One region of the Streptomyces sp. NPDC015032 genome, then DNA from elsewhere that is predicted to be linked to it. Evidence: riboswitches for the same ligand, from Rfam matches in the RefSeq annotation. Region 1 holds a riboswitch; the other holds the start of a gene.
What was found. Region 1 has a riboswitch for cobalamin ahead of ACF08M_RS06725 (CbtB-domain containing protein). Riboswitches for the same ligand answer to the same signal wherever they lie in the genome.
Positions count from the first base shown of each region.

Region 2: it holds a riboswitch for cobalamin, as region 1 does, so the genes downstream of both, ACF08M_RS15790 (ABC transporter substrate-binding protein) here and ACF08M_RS06725 (CbtB-domain containing protein) in region 1, are expected to answer to the same signal.

Region 1 covers NZ_JBIBVN010000003.1:205,226-212,639, reverse strand. The annotation lists gene ACF08M_RS06740 (pirin family protein) at 1-321, opposite strand, end outside; gene ACF08M_RS06735 (tetratricopeptide repeat protein) at 506-871, shown strand; gene ACF08M_RS06730 (CbtA family protein) at 1,417-2,190, opposite strand; gene ACF08M_RS06725 (CbtB-domain containing protein) at 2,218-2,430, opposite strand; adenosylcobalamin (AdoCbl) riboswitch at 2,434-2,580, opposite strand; gene ACF08M_RS06720 (histidine phosphatase family protein) at 2,690-3,313, shown strand; gene ACF08M_RS06715 (family 16 glycosylhydrolase) at 3,633-4,511, shown strand; gene ACF08M_RS06710 (dihydrolipoyl dehydrogenase family protein) at 4,884-6,326, opposite strand; gene trxA (thioredoxin) at 6,442-6,813, shown strand; gene ACF08M_RS06700 (hypothetical protein) at 6,964-7,245, opposite strand; gene ACF08M_RS06695 (LacI family DNA-binding transcriptional regulator) at 7,317-7,414, opposite strand, start outside.
Region 2 covers NZ_JBIBVN010000009.1:97,144-104,557, reverse strand. The annotation lists gene ACF08M_RS15815 (hypothetical protein) at 1-344, shown strand, start outside; gene ACF08M_RS15810 (aldo/keto reductase) at 341-1,294, shown strand; gene ACF08M_RS15805 (zf-HC2 domain-containing protein) at 1,592-1,942, opposite strand; gene ACF08M_RS15800 (response regulator) at 2,568-3,263, opposite strand; gene ACF08M_RS15795 (sensor histidine kinase) at 3,235-4,473, opposite strand; cobalamin riboswitch at 4,700-4,882, shown strand; gene ACF08M_RS15790 (ABC transporter substrate-binding protein) at 4,912-5,955, shown strand; gene ACF08M_RS15785 (FecCD family ABC transporter permease) at 6,015-7,070, shown strand; gene ACF08M_RS15780 (ABC transporter ATP-binding protein) at 7,067-7,414, shown strand, end outside.

The DNA.
Region 1 (7,414 bases):
GCGGATCGTCCGGAGGCTGCCGAGGCTGTCCCGGTGCAGGACCTCGCCGTCGTGCAGCCAGCTGACCGTCTGCAGGCCCATGTGGGGGTGCGGCGGCACTTGCATCCCGGGCTCGCCGGCGATGTCGTCGGGGCCGTAATGGTCGACAAAGGCCCATGCGCCGACCATCCGGCGGCCCAGATTGGGCAGGAGCCTGCGGACCTCGGTGGACTCACCCAGCTGGACATGGCGCGGGGTGAGAAGTTCACGTACAGGCTCGGCGACGACGAAGCCCCGTCCTCCGCAGACGGAGAGTGCGGCCTGGCGATCGAGATTACTCATGGCGCTCAACCTATTCCCGTGCGGACCCGGGGTGCCGGTACCCACGCCGATAATGTAGTGGAATATTCAACCAGTCCGCCATGTTCTTCCACCAGAAGCGCGGCTGAACATGTGGCCGGGCCAATGGCGGGGCGGGGCCGGAAGCGATCCGGAGCGGTCCGTGAACGAGGAGGTCAGAGGTCAAGTGAGCGACACCTATTTCGAGTTCGGTACGGAAGCCGATCGCTGGGACCGTGCGCGGATGTTCTTCGAAGCGAAGGAGTACATGACCGCTGCCCGGATTCTGGAGGGGCTCGTCGAAGAGGTGCCGGAGCAGGTCTCCCCCCGGCTGCTGCTGGCGCGGGCCTACTACCACTCGGCTCGGCTCGGCAGGGCCGAGACGGAGCTGCGGGCGGTGCTGGAGCGCGACCCGGTGGAGCCGTATGCCCGGCTGATGCTCGGCCGCACACTTGAGCGCCAGGGGCGGGACGCGGAGGCGACCGGTCACCTGCGGATGGCTGCGGCGCTCTCCGGGGACTTCGGCTTCGACGAGGGCCGGACACGGTCCTGAGGGCCTCTCGTCCGGATCACACCCGGCTCGCGGGGTCCGGCCCGGCCCGCAGAAAAGTTCCGGGCGGTCGCGAGGGGCGTTCGACAGACGGTCCAGCCATTCCGTCAGGAGTGCTCCCTCGGCGGTGGTGGCGGTGGCGGCGGTGGGAGTAGCGGACCGGCATGCGTCGGTCCCTCCCGGCAGCCGGGGCTAAGGGCTGTCCCGTAATCCCTGGTGGATCAGCGCGCGGCGGCAGATGCGGTGCATCGCAAGGCGGAGGGACGTCCGCATACTGGATGTATTCGGACGTTCCGACAACGCGGCGAGGATGGGGCCTCCCCTGCTCGAGCGCAGCCGAGAGCTTGGGGAAGTAGCTGTCGTCGTGCGCCCGCCAGGGATTACGGGACAGCCCTTAGGCATGACGAGGCAGCGGAACCCGCCGGAAAGCTCCCGGCGGGTTCCGCTGCGCGCTGATGACGAGATGCCCTCGTGCGTGACGACATGCCCACTGCCGGTCAGATGCCGGCTGATGGCCAGATGCCGGCTGATGGCGAGCGGTGCGTCGGTCAGCCGGCCGCGGTGGCCGCCCGGTTCGCCGCACCCTGGCCGGTGGTGACGCTGTCGGCCCCCGACGCGAGGAGCCGTTCCGTCAGGTGGCCGAAAACGAGGCCGAAGGTGACCCACAGGATGGCCTGTACGGCGAGCGTGGTCAGGCGGAACTCCCACAGCAGCGCCGCCGGGAAGTCCTTTCCGACCTCGTTGAACGAGGGCAGGAACGCGTAGGCGAGTCCGATCACGACGACGTACGCGACGGATGCGGTGATCGTTGCGTTCCAGTTGCCCAGGCGGGGGGCCAGCCGTCGGCCGAGGATCACGGCGGCGACGGCCAGCAGCACGCCGAGGGCGACCATCAGGAAGAACAGCGCGGTGCGTCGGCCGATGGTGTCGGGGTTGCCGACGGCCGGCGGATTGGCCGGGTACTTCAGGAATGGCACGACGTACACGGTCAGCAGGGCCGCTCCCGCGATCAGTGCGGCCGTGGCCCGGGGTCCGAATCTGCCGATCCGGCCGAGGGCGTAACAGAAGACGAGGGCTGCGATGCCGCCGATCGCCACTCCGAAGACGAGCACACCGGTGGCGAGTCCGGCGGTGGACTGCATGGTGCGGCTGACGAGTTCCTCGCCGCCCCCGTGGTCGTGGCTGTGCGCCTCCTCAAGGGCAATGGCCGCATCGACGCGGGACTCACCGAGGAAGTACGCGACGAACAGGGCAAGTACGCCCGCGGCCAGGCCGGCCAGCATGCCGCGGATGAGCAGGGCTCTGACAGATATGGAGTTCATGAGGTTTCCCCTGGATCGGACGGTACGTCAGTGACAGGGGAAGCCGAGGAGGTGGCGGCCGTCGTGGACCCACTCGTGGACGCCTTCGCCGGAGATGACCGCGGTGGCACCCTGCTCGGCGCCGACGAAGTACAGCAGTACGAGCATGAGGATGCCGAAGAAGACCGCCCAAGGGGCAATGGCCTTCCCGGAGATGGGGGTGATCGCCGGTACGGCGGGGGCAGCGGCAGTCCGTGCCATGGCAGAACCTCCTGAGGGAACACGCGTCCCAATCGTGGTGCTGGAACGAAGGTGCTGGGTCTGACTTCCCGTACGGGGACGGGTTCACAGTGGCGCGACCGTGCCGGACTCTCACCGGACTTCCGTCACACCTTCGTCATGTTCCTGGGACGATACCGCCTGGGACCGGGCCTGGCCACGGTGCCGGTGGCAGGGCCGGAGGGCCTGAACGCCATGGTGAGCACACGTGAGGGCCAGAATTCAGGGAGTCGACCCGGTCATGACGGTTCAGGTGATGCTGATCTCACCGGCGCTCAACGCCTCGCTGCGCGAGGCGCGCTTCGACGGTGATGCTCCGATCGACCCGGCCGGGGCCCGGCGGGCCCGGGCCGCCGCGCCGGCGGTGCCCGTGGCCGACCGGTATGTACGCGGGCCCTCCGCGCGGTGCACCGGAACCGCCGACGCCCTGGGCTTGCACACCGATCCCGAACTCTCGCTCCGGGACTGGGACATGGGCCGATGGACCGGGCAGCGGCTGGCCGAGGTGGGCACGAACGAACCGGACGCCGTGTCGGCCTGGCTGACCGACCCCTCGGCGGCTCCGCACGGCGGCGAGTCCCTGCTGGAATTCTGCGCACGGGTCGGCCACTGGCTGAAGTCCGTGGGGACCTTCGGCGCGCCCGAGGAATCCATGCAGCATTTGGACGGCGACGCGGGCGGCCGTGTGCTGGGGGTCGTCGGGCCCGCGGTGGTACGGGCGGTGACCGTACAGGCGCTCGCTCTGCCGACGGAGGCGTTCTGGCGGCTGGATGTCGCCCCGCTGACTCTGACCACGCTCAGCGGCCGGTCCGGACGGTGGAATCTGCGCTGCGGGCAGCCGCTGTCCCCCACCGCGGGGAACTGACACCTCCCACGGCCCGCACCACAGCATGAACGACTGATGTGCCGGAACCATCCATCAGCGCCGAGGGCAGTGGTGCAACTGGTCGCCCTGACCGTCCGGCAGACGTGTCGCAGGAGGAAACCCGGTGGGAATCCGGGACTGCCGCGCGGCGGTACCACCACAGACGCATGCAAGAAGTGTGGTCCGTACCAAAGCCTTGACACGCTCTTGGTTCACTTCTTCAATCTCAGACAGAACGGAAGCCTTTCCCCGCTCCCCCCATGATGAGCGTTTGCCATGCCCATGACAGCTGCTCGATTCCGCACGGGAAGGACCCCCCATGACCTCCCCCCGCCTCACCCGGCGTCTCCTGGTATCCGCGCTCTCCTTACTCGCCCTCGTCTCGGCCTCCTCCGGCCTCGCCGCCGGGGTGCCGCTGCCCTCGCCGCGGCCGTCGGTGACGGCAGGGGCCTTCACCGACGATTTCGACGGGCCCGCGGGCTCCGCAGTCGACGACGGCAAGTGGCAGATCGAGACCGGCGACAACGTCAACAACCACGAACGGCAGTACTACACGGCCGGCAACAACAACGCGGCACTCGACGGCCAGGGACATCTGGTCATCACCGCACGCCGTGAGAACCCGAACAACTACCAGTGCTGGTACGGCACGTGCGAATACACCTCCGCACGCCTGAACACCTCCGGCAGGTTCACCCAGACCTACGGGCACGTCGAGGCCCGGATGAAGGTGCCGCGCGGTCAGGGCATGTGGCCCGCCTTCTGGATGCTGGGCGACGACATCGGTCAGGTCGGCTGGCCCGCTTCCGGCGAGATCGACGTCATGGAGAACGTCGGCTTCGAACCCTCCACGGTCCACGGCACGTTGCACGGTCCCGGCTACTCCGGTTCCGGCGGCATCGGCGCCGCCTACACACTGCCGGGCGGCCAGGCGTTCGCCGACGACTTCCACACCTTCGCGGTCGACTGGGCCCCCGACTCGGTGACCTGGTCGGTCGACGGCAACGTCTACCAGCGCCGCACACCCGGCGATCTCAACGGAAACACCTGGGTGTTCAACAAGCCCTTCTTCCTTGTCCTCAACCTCGCTGTCGGCGGCTACTGGCCCGGTGACCCCGACGGCAGCACCTCCTTCCCCCAGCAACTCGTCGTCGACCACGTGCGAGTCACCACCAGCGATCTGCGGCCGCCGGCCTGACCGGCCCGCTCCGCCCGACCCCTCGGCCACGCCGGCGATCCGGGGCCGGGCAGGAGCACCGTGGCACGTGCCCCGCCCGGACCGGCCGGCACCGGGGCGCGGACGAGTGCGCGGATGCTGCGGGTGACCGGCGCGACGGGGCAGGGACACGCCACTGGCGCACCGGGCGGCGTCGGGCCGTCGGGGCGGTCGCTCAGGACGCGCTGGTGTCGCTGGACCCGTTGCGCCGGATCGGGGCCGAGGTCGCAGAGCCGATGAGGACGTGCTCGGCGCACCGCGGCACCCTGCACGAAATCCCTGCTCACGGCCGTCGTCAGGTGGGTACGGATGCCGCGCCGTCCGGGGAGCCGCCGACGACGGGCGGACCGGGCCCTATGCGTCGCGGTACGCCTCCAGCAGGCGCAGCCAGACCTCGCTGATCGTCGGATAGGCCGGAACGGCGTGCCACAGCCGGCCGATGGGGACCTCGCCCGCGACCGCGATCGTCGCCGAGTGCAGCAGCTCGCCGATGCCCGGTCCGACGAAGGTGACACCGAGCAGGATCTCCCGGTCGAGGTCCACGACCATGCGGGCGCGGCCGCGGTAGCCCTCCGCGTACAGTCCGGAGCCCGCCACCGCGGCCAGATCCTGGTCGATGGCGCGCACCCGGTGGCCGGCCTGCTCGGCCTCGGCGAGGGTGAGGCCGACGGAGGCGGCCTCGGGGTCGGTGAAGACGACCTGCGGGACGGCCGCGTGGTCGGCGGTGGCCACGTGGGCGCCCCAGCGGTCGTTCTCCAGCAGCGGCACTCCCGCGGCGCGGGCGGCGATCGCGGCGCCCGCGATGCGCGCCTGGTACTTGCCCTGGTGCGTGAGGAGCGCCCGGTGATTGACATCTCCGACGGCGTAGAGCCAGGTCGTGCCTTCGACGAGGCAGCTGTCGTCGACGGTGAGCCAGGAACCGGGCGTCAGACCCACCGTCTCCAGGCCGAGGTCGCCGGTGCGCGGGGCACGGCCGGTGGCGAAGAGCACTTCGTCGGCCTCGACACGCTCGCCGTTGTCGAGTTCCAGGATGACCGGCCCGTCCGGGGCCGCACGCCGCAGGGATGTCGCCGAGACACCGGTACGGATGTCGGCGCCCGCCTCCGTCAGCGCCCGCGCGACCAGCTCACCCGCGAAGGCCTCCATCTTCGGCAGGAGCCCCTTGCCGCGGATCAGCATCGTCACCCGGGCGCCGAGGGCCTGCCAGACGGTGGCCATCTCCGTCCCGACCACACCGCCTCCGACGATCACGAGGCGGCCGGGCACCTCCTTGGCGCTCGTCGCCTCACGGCTGGTCCAGGGGCGAGCCCCGTCGATGCCGGGCAGGGCGGGGACGACGGCGCGGCTGCCGGTGCAGACGGCGACGGCCTGCCGGGCGGTGAGCCGGTGCACCGTGCCGTCGGGGGCGGTCACGGAGACGGCCTTCTCACCGGTGAGCCGGCCCCGGCCCCGGTAGATGTCCGCTCCGATGCCCTCCAGCCAGGCGACCTGTCCGTCGTCCTTCCAGTGCGAGGCGTAGGTGTCGCGATGGGCGAGGACGGCCGCCGTGTCGAGCGGGCCCCGCACGGCGTCACCGAGGCCGGGGACGCGGCGCGCGTCGGCGCGGGCGACGACCGGGCGCAGCAGGGCCTTGCTGGGCATGCAGGCCCAGTAGGAGCACTCGCCGCCGATGAGCTCGGTCTCGACGACCGCCGTACTGAGCCCGGCGGCACGCGCCCGGTCGGCGACGTTCTCGCCGACCGGACCCGCTCCGATCACCACGACGTCGTACTCGGCGTTCAGGGAAGCATCTGTCATGGGGACAGTTTTATCGCGGGTGTGCGCGGCGTCCACATGGGCAGGCGGAATAGCGCGAGTACCGGCACCGTTGTGCCGGGCAGGTCCGAACGGGCACAGGAAGAGGTAACAGAACATGAGCACCGTCGAGCTCACCAAGGAAAACTTCGATCAGGTCGTCAGCGAGAACGACTTCGTCCTGATCGACTTCTGGGCTTCCTGGTGTGGCCCGTGCCGGCAGTTCGCGCCGGTCTACGACGCGGCCTCGGAGCGCCACGACGACCTGGTCTTCGCCAAGGTCGACACCGAGGCGCAGCAGGAACTGGCGGCGGCCTTCGAGATCCGCTCCATTCCCACGCTGGTGATCGTCCGGGACAACGTGGCGGTGTTCGCACAGCCGGGGGCGCTGCCGGAGGCCGCGCTTGAGGACATCATCGGACAGGCCAGGAAGCTGGACATGGACGAGGTCCGCAAGTCCATCGAGGACCAGCAGAAGGAGCAGAAGTAGGCTCCCCGCGCACACGAGCGGTGAGGGGCCCGGCCGGACCGGCCGGGCCCCTTCCCGTGCCTTTCCTCGGCTTTTCCTCGGCCTTCTTCGGCCTTCTTCACCCTGTCGTGGCCTTCCGTGGCCTTCCGGCCGGAGCCCGGCGGCGCGGTCTCAGCCGCCGGCGTTGCTGTCGGCTTTGCTCTCCTTGATCCGGACCGAGAGGCCGTAGTCCAGCTCGGCGCCGTCGACCAGCAGGGCCTCGACCGTGTGTGTGGCCGGGTCGATGTCCGCCACGACGCCTTCACCCGAATAGCGGGGATAGCCCGATGCCCCCGTCTCGCCGGTCGCCGTCACGACCGCCGAGCGGATGGCGCCGCCGGGCTCGGCGGCTTCGGCGGTGTCCTCGGCGAATCCGGGGACCAGCAGGATCTCGTAACTCTGCGGATGGCTCATGGTCATGACGCTAGGCAGGCGGCGCGCGGTACGCATGTTGCCGCGCTACGGCACCTCGCGGACTCGACGGCTCAGCTGGACTCGCGGTGGACCATCCTGGCCCGCAGCAGGTCGTGGTGCTCGGGGGCGCTGCCGGGGTGTCGCACCAGCCGGTCGACGAGGTCCGCCG
Region 2 (7,414 bases), on a different contig from region 1:
ACGGCGGCCTGGCGCAGTTGCATCTGCGCTACTACGACGCCGGCGAACGGCGGCCCGGGCTGCCCGCGGACGTCGCCGCGCTCGTGTCCGACATCCGGCCCGACCACACCGTGGTGGAGCTGGTCAACCTCGGCAGCACTCCGCGCTCGTTGGTCGTACAGGCTGGTTCGTTCGCCGAACATCTCGTGTGCACCGTTCGCCTGGACGAGGGACCCGTGCAGGACGTCGACGGGCGCTACTGCGGCGTCGAGCTGCCCGGCGCCACACGGGTGCGGCTGACCCCGACCCTGACGTTGCGCGGCGGCCGGCCGACCTACCGGTCCCCGTGGGAGGTGACCCGATGACCGGCTCTGCGGCGCACGGGGCGCCGTCCCGGCTGCCCTTCGATCTGCCGCGGCTCGGGATCGGTACCGCCCCGCTGGGCGGCCTGTTCCAGGAGGTGACCGACCAGGACGCGGCCGCGACGCTGGGTGCCGCGGCCCGGGCGGGCATCACCTACTTCGACACGGCGCCGCGGTACGGCCACGGTCTCGCCGAGGAGCGACTGGGCCGTCTGCTGCCGCCGGCCGGGATCATCGAGCCGGTGATCTCCGCAAAGACCGGATGGCTGCTGCGGCCCGGGCCGGACGGCGCGCCGGGGGACGTGGTGACCGACTGGACGGAGCGCGGGATCCGCACGTCGCTGGAGTCGAGCCTGACACGCCCGCGGCGCTCGTCGGTGGACGTCCTGTACCTGCACGATGCGGACGACCACGCGGAGGTGGTCCGGCGAACGGCCTGTCCGGCGGTGCGTCGGCTGCGGGACGAAGGGCTGGTCCGGGCGATCGGGTTCGGAATGAACCACAGCGGGCCCCTCGCCTCGTACGTGGCGGAGTTCGACGTGGACGTCGCCCTCATAGCCGGCCGGTTCTCCCTGCTCGACCACGACGCGCTGACGACCTTGCTGCCGCTGTGCGTGAAGACCGGCACCGCCGTGGTCGTGGGCGGGGTCCTCAGCACCGGTCTCCTCGCCGCCCCCTTTCCCGGTGCCATGTTCAACTATCGACCGGTACCCGCGGAGGCACTGGCCCGCGCACAGCGGTGCCGCGCGCTCTGCGCCGAGTTCGAGGTCCCGCTCGCCGCAGCCGCGATCCAGTTCCCGTTCCTGCATCCTGCGGTCACCTCGGTCGTCGTCGGCTGCCGGCCCGCGACCGAGGTGACGGCGAATGCCGCGGCATCCCGGTTCCCGATCCCCGATGAGCTGTGGCACCGCCTCGCAGCGGCGGGATTCGTTCCCCCGCAGTTGCTGGGATGACGGCCCGGACAGGGCCCGGACAGGACAGGGCCCGGCCGACGGACGCGCGGCGGCGTCCGGCGTCCGGCGTCCGGCGTCCGGCGTCCGGCGTCCGGCAGCGAACGATTTCCGACATCGCGGTACCCAGCGGGCCTGGGCGGCACGTTCGCACGCCGAGTGGAGGGTCCGCCGATCGGGCGGCGGCCGCCTCGCCGCGTCCGGCTGTCGGGCGGCCCGGGGCCGGGTGCCGGGCCGCCCCGGGCTCGTCGTTGCCTTCACGTCGGTTCTGGTCCTTCATGTCGGCTCCGGTCCTTCACATCAGCTCTGGTCCCCGATCCTGGCGGTCCTGCTGACCCATTGGGACAGGGTGAGCTGCGGGGCCCCGTCCGTGCGGGCCGGACTGCGTCGGCAGGGTGCCATGTGGCGGTGCTCGGCCCGGCCGTCCCCGGAAGTCCCCCTGTGCCGGCCGGCAGTGTCGGCCAGGGCGTCGCGGAGGAGGAGCAGGTGTACGGGCAGGGCCGCACCGCAGTCGTGCCCGTCCCGGTACGTGGAGCCGGATTCCAGCTGGGCTCCCACCGTGCTCGCCTCGTCGGCCGCAGGGGCCTCGAGGCCGTGGTCTTCGGCCGGTCGTTCACCGATCGTGCGGCGCTTCTCGGTTGCAGTGAGCATGGGAGGGTGTCCTTCCTGAGCTGGGATACCGGTCACGCGGTCGTCGAGGCCACGGGGTCGGGCGTGAGTGTCCGGGAGAAGGGGACGCCGGGCCGCCGGGCGGGGGCGTCGAGGCCGCCTTCAGTCCCGCGGCTGCCGTTGGGCGCCGGTGTGTCGCTGTGCCTTCGCAAGGCGCGAGGTCCGGGATCCGGCGGAGTGTGGCCCCGCAACGGGGGCAGCTCCGGAACCGGCGAGGACATCGGGTGGCGACTGCCGCTGCCCTCCGGGAGCAGGCGTCGCTCCGGTGAGAATCCGGGCGGTGATGCCCGGGACGGGCGGCTGCGCACGCGGCGGGAGCGACCGGTCTGCCCGAGGTGCCGTCGCCGTATCGGGGACGGCCACGAACAGAACCGTCCGGCCGCCGAGAACTGCGGCGACGACCGCGGTCGTCGATGTCGATCCGGTGCTGTACCGCTCAACCGGGCAGTGGACTTCGATCATGGCGAAACCTCCGTTCGCCTTCCCACCTTCGCCCAGGAACGGCCCCCGGCGCGTCGTCCCGCCGCAGCGATTCCCGGCTACCACGGCTGCGGTATCCGCCACGACTGCCTACGACTGCGACGACGTGTACATACCGCGCCGACGCCTACAGAGGCTCCTGTGGAGGCCCGGATTCCGTTGCCGGACTGACCAGGCCGCACTGATAGGCGATGACGACGAGCTGGGCCCGGTCGCGGGCCGCCAGCTTGGTCATGGCCCGGTTGACGTGGGTCTTGGCAGTCAGTGGACTGACGAACAGACGTTCTGCGATCTCGTCGTTCGACAGCCCCAGTGCCGCGAGCCCCACGACATCGCGTTCCCGCCGCGTCAGGCACTCCAACCGCTCGTGCACACCCGCCGGGCACGGATCCGGCTGCGCGAGAAAGCGCTTGATCAGCGCACGCGTCGCCGACGGGGACAGCAGTGCCTCGCCGGCGGCGATCGTGCGGACGGCGTCGAGAAGCTCCTCGGGCCGGGCCCCCTTGCCGAGAAAGCCGCTCGCACCGGCGCGCAGAGCCTCGGCGACGTGCTCGTCGTCCTCGAAGGTGGTCAGGATGAGCACCTTCACCGCGGTGAGGTCCTCGGACTCGCTGATGAGCCGTGTGGCGTCGAGGCCGTCCATCTCCGGCATGCGGATGTCCATCAGGACCACATCGGGGCGCTCCGTACGTGTCAGTTCCAGCGCCTCCTCCCCGTTGGATGCCTCCCCCACCGTCTCCATGTCGTCGGTGGAGTCGAACAGCATCTTGAAGGTGCCCCGTAGCAGGGCCTGGTCATCGGCAAGCAGTACGCGAACCGTCATTCCCGTCTCTCCTCGGTGGTTTGCCCATCACCAGGCCGGGACGCAGCGGAAGTTCGGCCGTCACGGTGAATCCGCCCTCCGGGCGCACTCCCGCGTACAGCCGGCCCCCGACCGTGGCAGCACGCTCGCGCATCCCGATCAGCCCGTGCCCCGTTCCCGGACGGGTGTGGTCCCGTCCGGCCCGTCCGTCGTCCTCGACGGTGATCGTCAGCCGCTCGGGGCGGTAGTGCAGGAACAAGCGGGCATGGTCGGCACCGGCGTGCTTGTGCACGTTCGTCAGGGCCTCCTGGACGATGCGGTACGCGGCCAGGTCGACCGTCGGCGCCAGCGGTTCGGCGATGCCCCGCCGGGTATGGCTCACGGTCAGACCGGCGCGCTCGAACGAGGCCAGAAGCGCCGGTACGCGCGCCAGGCCGGGCATCGGGTCACGCGGCGCCACCGGGTCGTCGGACTGCCGCAGCAGCCCCACGGTCACCCGCAGTTCGTCCAGCGCGGACCGACTGGTGTCCCGGATGTCCTCCAAGGCTGCCACGATCTGTTCCGGCCGCCGTTCCACCAGATGGACGGCCACGCCTGCCTGCGCGTTGATCAAGGCGATGTGGTGCGCGACGATGTCGTGCAGCTCGCGCGCGATCCGCACCCGTTCGGCCGCCACCCGTTGCTGCGCCTCCTGCTCACGCGTGCGCTCCGCGTGTTCCGCCCGCTCCTCCACGGCCGCCACATAGGCCCGCCGTGAGCGCAGCCCGTCCCCGACCGCGGCGGGCAGCGCCGTCCACGCCAGCATCGCCGCGTTGTCGGGGGCCAGCCATGCGTGCGGGTCGCACAGCACGGCGACGCCCACCAGAACGGAAGCCGCGAATATTGCCGCGGTCCAGGTGGCACGCCGGTCGGTCAGTGCGGCCACGGTGTAGACCGACACCAGGACCGGGCTGATCACCAGAGGGCTCTCGCGGAATCCGAGCACCTGAAAGGCCACCCCGCAGCCAACCGCGACGACCAGTACGCCGAAAGGGTGTTGCCGGCGCCACACCAGCGCGGAGCAACCGACACCTGCCAGCACCACGGCAGGCCACCGCAAGGAGACCGTGTGCTCGTGCGGTACGACCGAGGAAGCCACGACCGACAACAGGAACAGCGCAGCCAGGCCCAGTGCTTCCATCACACCGATCCGGGGCCGCGTCCATCGCCTCCAACCGCTGATCACCGCCATGCCACCACCGTAGGGTCAACGGCTGCATCGGGCATCGTCGCGCGAGGCGCGGACGCCTCGCCGGGCAGGGGCATCCCGGCCACCGGTCGCTGCCCGTTCGCGAGGCCTCGCCGGCGGAAAGCGGTCCACATCGCGCTGTACGTCCTGCGGCTCCGCCTTCCCAAGGACGAACCCGTTCGGCGACGTGCGATCACTCACATGGGCGCCCTTTGTGCGGCAGCCTCGTTGAAACGTAATATCGGCAGGTCATCGCCGCGACGGGAGACAGGAAGCCGGTGCGAATCCGGCACGGTCCCGCCACTGTGACCGGGGAGTACAACCCTTCGACATGCCCCTGCGCCCTGCGCGGGAAGGCGGGGGGAGCGTCGATCCGGGAGTCAGGACACTGGCCTGTCGCGGGCCCGTTTTGAGGAGCGCGGACTCCCCAGGAGGCTCTACGTGTACTTCGGCATACCCCGCCGCCCCTGTTTCCCCCATGCCCTCCCCCGTCGTGCCCTGCGCACCGTCGCCGCGGTCGTCGCCCTGTCCACCACCCTGCTGATCGCGGGCTGTGGCACGGGCGACGAATCCGCCGGGGACCCGAAGGCCGACGCGTCACCGGTCGAGGGCTTCCCGATCAGCATCGACAACTGCGGCGTGAAGACGACGTACGTCAGACCGCCCTCGCGGGCGGTCACCATCCATCAGCATCCGGCGGAACTGATGCTCGCCCTGGGCCTGAAGGACCGCATGGCCGGCACCGCCTTCCCCGACTCGGACGTCCTGCCCGGGCTGAAGAAGGACTTCGAGGCGATACCCGAACTGGCGAGGAAGGAGCCGTCCTTCGAGACCGTCCTCGACGCGGAGCCGGACTTCGTCTACGGCGGTTACGGCAGCGCGTTCGCGGAGAACGAGGGCCGTTCCCGCAAGGCGTTCGCCGACGCCGGCATCGACACCTACCTCAACCGCGAATCCTGCGGCAAGAAGCAGGTGACGATGAGCGACACCTACGACGAGATCCGCACCGTCGGCAGCATCTTCGGCGTCCCGGACCGCGCCGACAAGCTGGTGGCCGATCTCCGGGGACGCGTCGACAAGGCCACCACGGCGGTCGAGGGCAAGGCCGAAGTGTCCGTCTTCGTGTACGACAGCGGCGACAAGACGGCTTTCACCGCGGGTGGCAAGGGCCTGGGCAGCGAGCTGATCCGGCTGGCCGGCGGCCGGAACGTCTTCGCGGACCTCGACGGCGTCTTCGGAGATGTCTCCTGGGAGCAGGTCGTGGCCCGCAGGCCGGAGGTCATCGCCATCTACGACTACGCGGGTTCCGGAAGTGTCCAGCAGAAGAAGGAGTTCCTGCTCTCGCAGCCCGCACTCGCCGATGTCCCCGCCGTCAAGAACAAGCGGTTCGTGGTGCTGCCGCTGACCGAGACCCTGGTCGGCATCCGGTCGGCGTACGCGGTCGACGGCCTGGCCCGCGGCCTGCATCCCGAGAGCTTCCGGTGACAAGGACGCCCGCGAAGACCGACGCCCCCGACGCGCCGGCGGCTCGGAGCGGGCGCCGCATGAACCGGCCGGGTGGCATCACCCTCGCGCTCACGTCGGCCGTCCTCGCGCTGCTGCTGGTGCTCTCCGCCACGGCCGGCCTGTCCATCGGCTCGGTACACGTGCCGCCCGGCCAGGTGTGGGGCATCGTGACACATGCCCTGGGCGCCGACTGGACGGATCCCGACTGGTCCCGGGCGCGGGAGACGATCGTCCTCGACGTGCGCGCACCGCGCGTGCTGCTCGGGGCCGTGACCGGTGCCGGGCTCGCGGTGGTGGGCACCGCCATGCAGGCCCTGATCCGCAACCCGCTTGCCGAGCCGTACCTCTTGGGCGTCTCCTCCGGAGCCTCTCTCGGCGCGGTCTCGATGATCGTCTTCGGCGCGAGTGTGTTCGGGCCGGTGCCGATGTCGGCCGCCGCGTTCGCCGGTGCCCTGGGCTCGCTGGTGGTGGTGTACGCGACTGCCCGCACCGGCGGACGCATCACCTCGGTGCGGCTCGTGCTGTCCGGCGTGGCGACCGCGGCGGTGCTCACCGCGGTGATGGACCTGCTGCTGCTCACCGCCGGCCGGGGCCACGAGGCCCGCGCGGTGCTCGCCTGGACCCTCGGCGGCCTCGGCGGCGTCAGCTGGGGCACGTTGTGGCTGCCCAGCGCGGCCCTGCTGCTCGGCATCGCCGTCCTCCTGGTGCAGGCACGGCACCTGAACCTGCTGCTGGCGGGTGAAGAGGCCGCCACGACGATGGGACTGGACGTGGCCCGGTTCCGGACCCGCATGTTCATCATGCTGTCCCTCGTCACCGGGGTACTGGTCGCGGCGGCCGGACCAATCGGCTTCGTCGGCCTGATGCTGCCGCACATCGTGCGTCTCTTCGTAGGCGGCGACCACCGTCGTGTGCTGCCGACGGCCGCACTGGGCGGAGCGGTCTTCCTGATCTGGGCCGACATCGCCGCTCGTACCGTCGCCGCGCCCATGGAGATCCCCGTCGGGGTGCTCACGGCGCTGTGCGGTGGTCCCTTCTTCCTCTGGCTCATGCGCCGCGACGCCCGACGGAACACCGACCCAGGAGTGGGATGAGCGCGACCGAACTCACCGTAGACGGCGTCACCCTGACCGCCGGGGCACGCCACCTCGTCCGGAACGTCTCACTGCACGCCCGCCCCGGCGAGGTGATCGGCCTGGTCGGCCCCAACGGCAGCGGCAAGTCCAGCCTCCTGCGCGCCGTCTACCGCGTCCTGCGCCCGGACGCCGGACAGGTACGGATCGATGGAACCGATGCCTGGTCCCTGCCCGTACGCAGGCTGGCACGGACCCTGGCCGCAGTGGTACAGGAGCCGACTGCCGGCTTCGACCTGACGGTACGGGAGGTCGTCGCCATGGGCCGCACCCCGCACAAGGGTCTGCTCGCCGGCGACACCGCC